2 regions of the Priestia veravalensis genome follow, and region 1 is predicted to be linked to the other one. Evidence: a T-box and tRNA genes for the amino acid it is inferred to sense, from the RefSeq annotation. Region 1 holds a T-box; the other holds one or more tRNA genes.
The links. The T-box of region 1 lies ahead of ileS (isoleucine--tRNA ligase). A T-box ahead of a tRNA ligase gene usually reads a tRNA of that ligase, here a tRNA-Ile.

Region 1 (3,416 bases):
AACTCATATGCATCGTATGATTTCTTCACTTTATCCACTAATTTATTGAGCTTAACTAGCATGTAACGATCTACTTCACGAAGCTGATCTACTGGAATCGCATCCGTTTGTGGATTGAAATCTGCTAGGTTTCCTAATAAGAAGCGGAACGTATTACGAATTTTACGATATACTTCAGCTACTTGTTTCAAGATGTTATCAGATACGCGTACATCTGCCTGGTAGTCAACAGACGCTACCCATAAGCGTAGAATATCTGCACCTAACTGTTTCATAACCTTAGCTGGAATAACCGTGTTACCAAGTGATTTACTCATTTTACGACCTTCACCATCTAAAGCAAAACCATGACTTAAAACGGCTTTATAAGGTGCTTCACCCGTTACAGCAACGCTTGTAGATAAGCTTGAGTTAAACCAACCGCGATATTGGTCAGACCCTTCTAGATAAAGGTCAGCCGGACGCTGTAACCCTTCACGCTCTTCAAGTACAGCTTGGTGAGAAGATCCAGAATCAAACCATACGTCCATAATATCCGTTTCTTTTGTGAAATGACCGTTTGGACTACCAGGATGAGTAAAGCCTTCCGGTAATAAATCTTTTGCTTCACGCTCAAACCATACGTTTGAACCATGCTGACGGAACAGCTCTGATACATGCTCAATTGTCTCATCCGTAATAATCGGCTCATCATTTTCAGCATAAAACACAGGAATTGGTACGCCCCATGCGCGTTGACGAGAAATACACCAGTCTCCACGATCACGAACCATGTTGTAAAGACGAGTTTCGCCCCAAGCAGGAACCCACTGTGTTTTTTCTACTGCCTCTAATAGCTCTTTACGGAAGTCTTTAATTGATGCAAACCATTGCGCTGTTGCACGGAAAATTGTCGGCTTTTTCGTACGCCAGTCATGTGGATATGAATGCGTGATGAATGATAGCTTTAACAGGGCGCCTTCTTCTTGAAGCTTTTCAGTAATGGCCTTGTTCGCATTATCATAGAATAAGCCTTCAAATCCAGGCGCTTCCTCTGTCATATGACCTTTGCTGTCAACTGGACAAAGTACACCTAAACCGTATTTTTGACCCACAATAAAGTCATCTTCCCCGTGTCCTGGAGCCGTATGAACACACCCAGTACCCGCATCAGTTGTAACATGGTCACCTAAAACGAGTAGAGAATCACGCTTGTAAATTGGATGTTCTGCTACTACGTGCTCAAGTTCAGCACCTTTCATAGTACGCACTACTTCATATTCAACCCATTCAATCTCTTTTGCAACGGTCTCAACAAGTTCTGATGCCACGATGTATTTAGCACCATCTACGGCCACTACGCTATATTGAAGCTCTGGGTTTACAGCAATAGCTAAGTTTGCCGGCATTGTCCATGGCGTTGTTGTCCAGATGATAAATTTCTCATCACTTTCCACTACGCCTTTACCATCCTTTACATTAAACGCCACGTAAATAGACGCAGAGCGCTTATCATAATATTCAATTTCAGCTTCTGCTAACGCTGATTCACTAGATGGAGACCAATAAACTGGTTTTAGTCCTTTGTAGATATAGCCTTTTTTCGCCATATCTCCAAATACTTTAATTTGCTGAGCTTCGTATTCAGGCTGAAGCGTCACATAAGGGTTATCCCAATCAGCACGCACACCTAAACGTTTGAACTGTTCACGTTGACCTTCCACTTGCTCCCATGCATACTGTTCGCAAAGCTTACGGAACTCAGCAACGCTCATTTCTTTACGGTTGACTTTTTTATTCTTTGTTAAAGCTGTTTCAATCGGTAAACCGTGCGTATCCCAACCAGGTACATAAGGGGCACAAAAACCTGACATGGATTTATAGCGAACGATAAAGTCCTTTAAGATTTTATTCAGTGCATGCCCCATATGAATATCACCATTTGCATAAGGAGGGCCATCATGTAACACGAATAATGGACGACCTTCTGTACGCTTTTGAACTTTTGCATAAATGTCCATTCCCGCCCACTTTTCTTGCATTTGTGGCTCACGATTTGGTAAATTTCCACGCATCGGAAATTCTGTTTTCGGCATTAATAACGTATCTTTATATTCCAAAGTTCTAACCTCCATAAAATCGTAAATTTCATTCCGTATATAGCTACAACAAAAAGAGACCTTCTCATCCCAAAAAGGGACGAGAAGGTCTCCCGCGGTACCACCCTTGTAGACAAACAGCACTTCCGTTTGTCCTCTCAGCATTCGTAACGTGAATAACACGTCGCTGCTTACTTCGTTTCAGCAGCAATACTCCAGGGTGATATTCGTTTCTTAGATTAGACCGAGCTCTCACCTTCCTCGGTTCGCTAAACGTAATCATGTAAGAAACTACTGTCCCTATCTCCGTACTATACGTATGAAATTTCATCTGTTACCAAATTATATGACAACAAAACGAAAGAAGTCAAGGTTCTGTCTTGACTAGTCAATTTTTTCTTCTAACGCAGGCATTTCATAGTCCATTAATTGATCCCAATCATCACTGTTTAACATTTCTAACTGGGCTTCAATTAACATTTTAAAACGCGTACGGAATACTTTTGACTGCTTTTTCGTCTCTTCAATATCCATCGCAATTTTACGAGACTTTGATAAAGCTTCATTGATAATGCGGTCAGCATTCTTTTCCGCTTCTTTTACAATTAGCTTCGCTTCTTTCTCTGCGTTTCGCTTTACGTCTTCTGCTGCTTCTTGAGCAATTAAAATTGATTTATTCAGCGTTTCTTCAATGTTAGTAAAATGCCCTACCTTTTCAGTAAGCTCAGTTACTCGCACTTCTAATTCTTTTTTCTCACGAATAATTAATTCGTAATCCTTAATTACTTGGTCAAGAAATTCATTGACCTGGTCTTCATCATATCCACGAAACCCACGATTAAATTCTTTGTTATGAATATCTAAAGGGGTTAAAGGCATGTAGGCCACCTCCACGTTGTCTCATTACATTGTTTGTAATGGAATATTCGACATATTTTTTTTGTTTCCTGCTTACAATTTTTGTTATTGTTGTTTCCCTACAATTACTCGCCACTTATCTTTTTTTGTTTTCCCCTCAACTGATATAACTTTACTTCGACCAAAACCTCTTAGTGAAAGTATATCATCTGCTTTGCACTCAAAAGAAGGCTGTTCAACCGTTTTAAAATTTACTTTTACCGCTCCACTTCCAATAAACGGCTGCACCTTTTGACGAGATAAATTGTAAATGGTAGATAGTAAAACGTCTAACCGCATGGATGATACAGTATACGTTTTTTCCTGAAATTCACTTTGAACTTGAAGTAACTCTGTGCGGTCTTTTTTTACAAGAGATATTTTGGCTTTACCCACTGACGTGAAGTTTGCTTCCACGTAAGAAGATATTTCATCGGCAAT
Region 2 (3,416 bases), on a different contig from region 1:
AGATGCCATTAACAATTTAGATAAAAAAATTACTAACTATTTAATTTTACTTTCTTCTTCTTCTATGTCAGCTTCAGAAAGTGAAGAGCATTCAATGCTGTTAGACACGGCTCGTGATATTGAACGTATTGGAGATCATTTTGAAAATATCGTAGAGCTTGTTGATTATCAAATTACTAACAAAGTAAAGGTAACATCTGAAGCTAATAAAGATTTAGCAGAAATGTTTGAACTAACAATTTCAACAGTTAAAGAAGCTGTTGCAGCACTAGAGAACAACGATCGTGAAAAAGCTGTTCACGTAATGCAACAAGAAAATCAAATCGACAGCATGGAGCGTTCACTTCGTAAAAAGCATATTTTACGCTTAAACGAAGGTGCTTGCACAGGCTCAGCTGGTATTGTATTTGTTGACATTATTAGTAACTTAGAGCGTATTGGAGATCACGCAGTTAATATTGCAGAAGCAGTGTTAGGAGAAAATCAAAAGAGTGTGACTCAAAAATCTCAATAAGCTAAAAAGAGCGACTCGTTAACGAGTTGCTCTTTTTTATGGAATATTATTATCAAAAAAGTTGTTACAGTGTATACTGTTTGATAATAATAGTAAATAGAGATTGAGATGAAAGGAAACGTGTTAAGTTGGACTTTTTATATTGGACACTCATTGCAATTTGTTTTGTTGTATCATTTATTGGATTAGTCTATCCTATTATTCCAAGCGTACTGTTTGTAGCACTTGGATTTTTATTGTACGGGTTTTTCTATAGTTTTGAACCATATACTTTCTTGTTTGTGCTTATTCAAGGTCTGCTTGTGGCAGCACTTTTTGCCGCTGATTATTTGGCAAATCTAATTGGTGTTAAAAAGTTCGGTGGAACAAAAGCGGGTATTTGGGGAAGCACCATTGGATTGTTGGTTGGTCCATTCTTAATTCCTGGGCTTGGTATATTAATTGGCCCATTTTTAGGGGCGGTGATTGGTGAGTTAGTTGTACACCGTACGAATTTTCAAAATGCTATAAAGATTGGTTTTGGATCGTTAGTTGGCTTTTTCAGCGGTGCTATTTCAAAAGGAATTATACAGGCGGCAATGATTATTTACTTTCTTATCGTTGTTTTATAATAATTTGTTGACTTTTAATTAAAAACATGTTAAATTTTTAATGTCGCTAATAAATGTTATATCGTTCCACAGTAGCTCAGTGGTAGAGCAATCGGCTGTTAACCGATCGGTCGTAGGTTCGAGTCCTACCTGTGGAGCCATGGCGGTGTAGCTCAGCTGGCTAGAGCGTACGGTTCATACCCGTGAGGTCGGGGGTTCGATCCCCTCCGCCGCTATTCCTTTAAGTGACAAAGCATACATACTATTATTCCACAGTAGCTCAGTGGTAGAGCAATCGGCTGTTAACCGATCGGTCGTAGGTTCGAGTCCTACCTGTGGAGCCAAGGACCCTTAGCTCAGCTGGTTAGAGCAGACGGCTCATAACCGTCCGGTCGCAGGTTCGAGTCCTGCAGGGTCCACCATGAAAAGGTTGGAGGAATACCCAAGTCCGGCTGAAGGGATCGGTCTTGAAAACCGACAGGGGTGTTAAAGCCCGCGGGGGTTCGAATCCCTCTTCCTCCGCCATACATATTGTTGATTAATCTTTCTTTACAATTGTGAAGAAAGATTTTTTATTTTGTTTTCAAATAAAATTTTACGTTTAAATAGGATAGACAGTGGGAAACAGGTAAATATAAGTGATGATTAAATGCTTTTTCATTGAAAGCGTAGGTTAAATTTGCTAATCTAAAAACATGAGGTGAGTTTTCTTTCACCAAATTAGGTATATATTTTAAAGGAGGAATTACCCATGGCTTACGAATTACCACAATTACCTTATGCATATGATGCACTTGAACCACACATCGACAAAGAAACGATGAACATTCACCATACGAAACACCATAACACTTACGTTACAAACTTAAACGCAGCAGTAGAAGGAAAAGCTGATTTAGCTTCTAAAAGTGTTGAAGAGTTAATCTCAAATATGGATGCTGTACCAGAAGATATCCGTACAGCAGTACGTAACAATGGTGGTGGACATGCTAACCACTCATTATTCTGGACAATTCTTTGCCCTAACGGTGGCGGCGAGCCAACAGGCGAGTTAGCAGACGCAATTAGCAGTAAGTTTGGAAGCTTTGACGCATTCAAAGATGCATTCGCTAAAGCAGCAACTACACGCTTCGGTTCTGGCTGGGCTTGGTTAGTTGTAAACAACGGTGAATTAGAAGTAACAAGTACACCAAACCAAGATAGCCCACTAATGGAAGGTAAAACACCAATCCTAGGACTAGACGTTTGGGAGCATGCTTACTACTTAAACTACCAAAACCGTCGTCCAGATTACATTTCAGCATTCTTTAATGTAATTAAATGGGACGAAGTTGCAAAACGCTACGCAGCAGCAAAATAATGAGAGAAAAAACCAGTAAAGCAATTATTGCCTTTACTGGTTTTTTTGTTTTCCAATTCTTTTACATATCTCCTTTTCTTTTTCACACACTAGGGGTAGAAGAGAAAAGGAGTTTTTTATATGCCTTTATTAAAAAAAGTTGTTGGAGATGTAGAAGTTAATAAAGATTTATTGTTATTACTTATCATTGGAGGGCTATATGCTTTAGCCATTTCAATTTCAAATTCATTTGTAAACGTGTATTTATGGAAACAAACAGGAGAGTTTTCTGCTTTAGCGATTTATAATTTAGTCATTGTTATCTTTCAGCCATTAACCTTTATTTTAGCAGGAAGGTGGGCTAAAAAAATTGATCGAGTCGTTGTGCTTCGATTAGGTGTTTCGTTTCTATCTGTTTTCTATATCGTGGTGTTGATGGTAGGCGACCGTGCCGATGAATTTTTAATTCTTCTCGGTGCTCTTTTAGGAATAGGGTATGGATTTTATTGGTTAGCATTTAACGTGTTAACGTTTGAAATTACAGAACCTGATACACGGGACTTTTTCAATGGTTTTCTAGGAGTATTAAATTCGTTTGCTGGAATGATTGGACCTCTAGGAGCGGGCTTTATTATTGCTAGCTTATACGAATACATTGGTTATCGTGTGGTCTTTGGCGTTTCACTCCTAATGTTTGTTTGTGCAGTTGTCCTTAGCTTCTTTTTACAAAGACGTCCAGCTGAGGGCGTATATAAATTTAGAGAAGTACTAAGAGAAAGGAAATACAATCGAGACTGGCGCAGAATCTTATATGCACACGTATTTCAAGGAATTAGAGAAGGGACATTCATTTTCGTGGTGTCAGTATTGGTTTTTATTACAACTGACAGTGAACTCGCACTTGGTACGTTTGGGCTGGTAAATTCAGCTGTAGCTTTTGTTGCGTACTATGTTGCTTCTAGGTTTATTAAAC

Region 2: it has a tRNA-Ile gene. The T-box ahead of ileS (isoleucine--tRNA ligase) is inferred to sense a tRNA for this amino acid. The anticodon was not compared.

Annotation. Positions count from the first base shown of each region.
Region 1 covers NZ_KQ758627.1:224,630-228,045, forward strand. Annotated here, with positions in the region: gene ileS (isoleucine--tRNA ligase) at 1-2,099, opposite strand, end outside; T-box leader at 2,172-2,394, opposite strand; gene AS180_RS01150 (DivIVA domain-containing protein) at 2,463-2,957, opposite strand; gene AS180_RS01155 (YlmH family RNA-binding protein) at 3,042-3,416, opposite strand, start outside.
Region 2 covers NZ_KQ758690.1:1,622-5,037, forward strand. Annotated here, with positions in the region: gene AS180_RS17635 (Na/Pi cotransporter family protein) at 1-514, shown strand, start outside; gene AS180_RS17640 (DUF456 domain-containing protein) at 643-1,125, shown strand; tRNA gene AS180_RS17645 (tRNA-Asn) at 1,191-1,265, shown strand; tRNA gene AS180_RS17650 (tRNA-Met) at 1,267-1,340, shown strand; tRNA gene AS180_RS17655 (tRNA-Asn) at 1,374-1,448, shown strand; tRNA gene AS180_RS17660 (tRNA-Ile) at 1,450-1,526, shown strand; tRNA gene AS180_RS17665 (tRNA-Ser) at 1,537-1,629, shown strand; gene sodA (superoxide dismutase SodA) at 1,856-2,464, shown strand; gene AS180_RS17675 (MFS transporter) at 2,585-3,416, shown strand, end outside.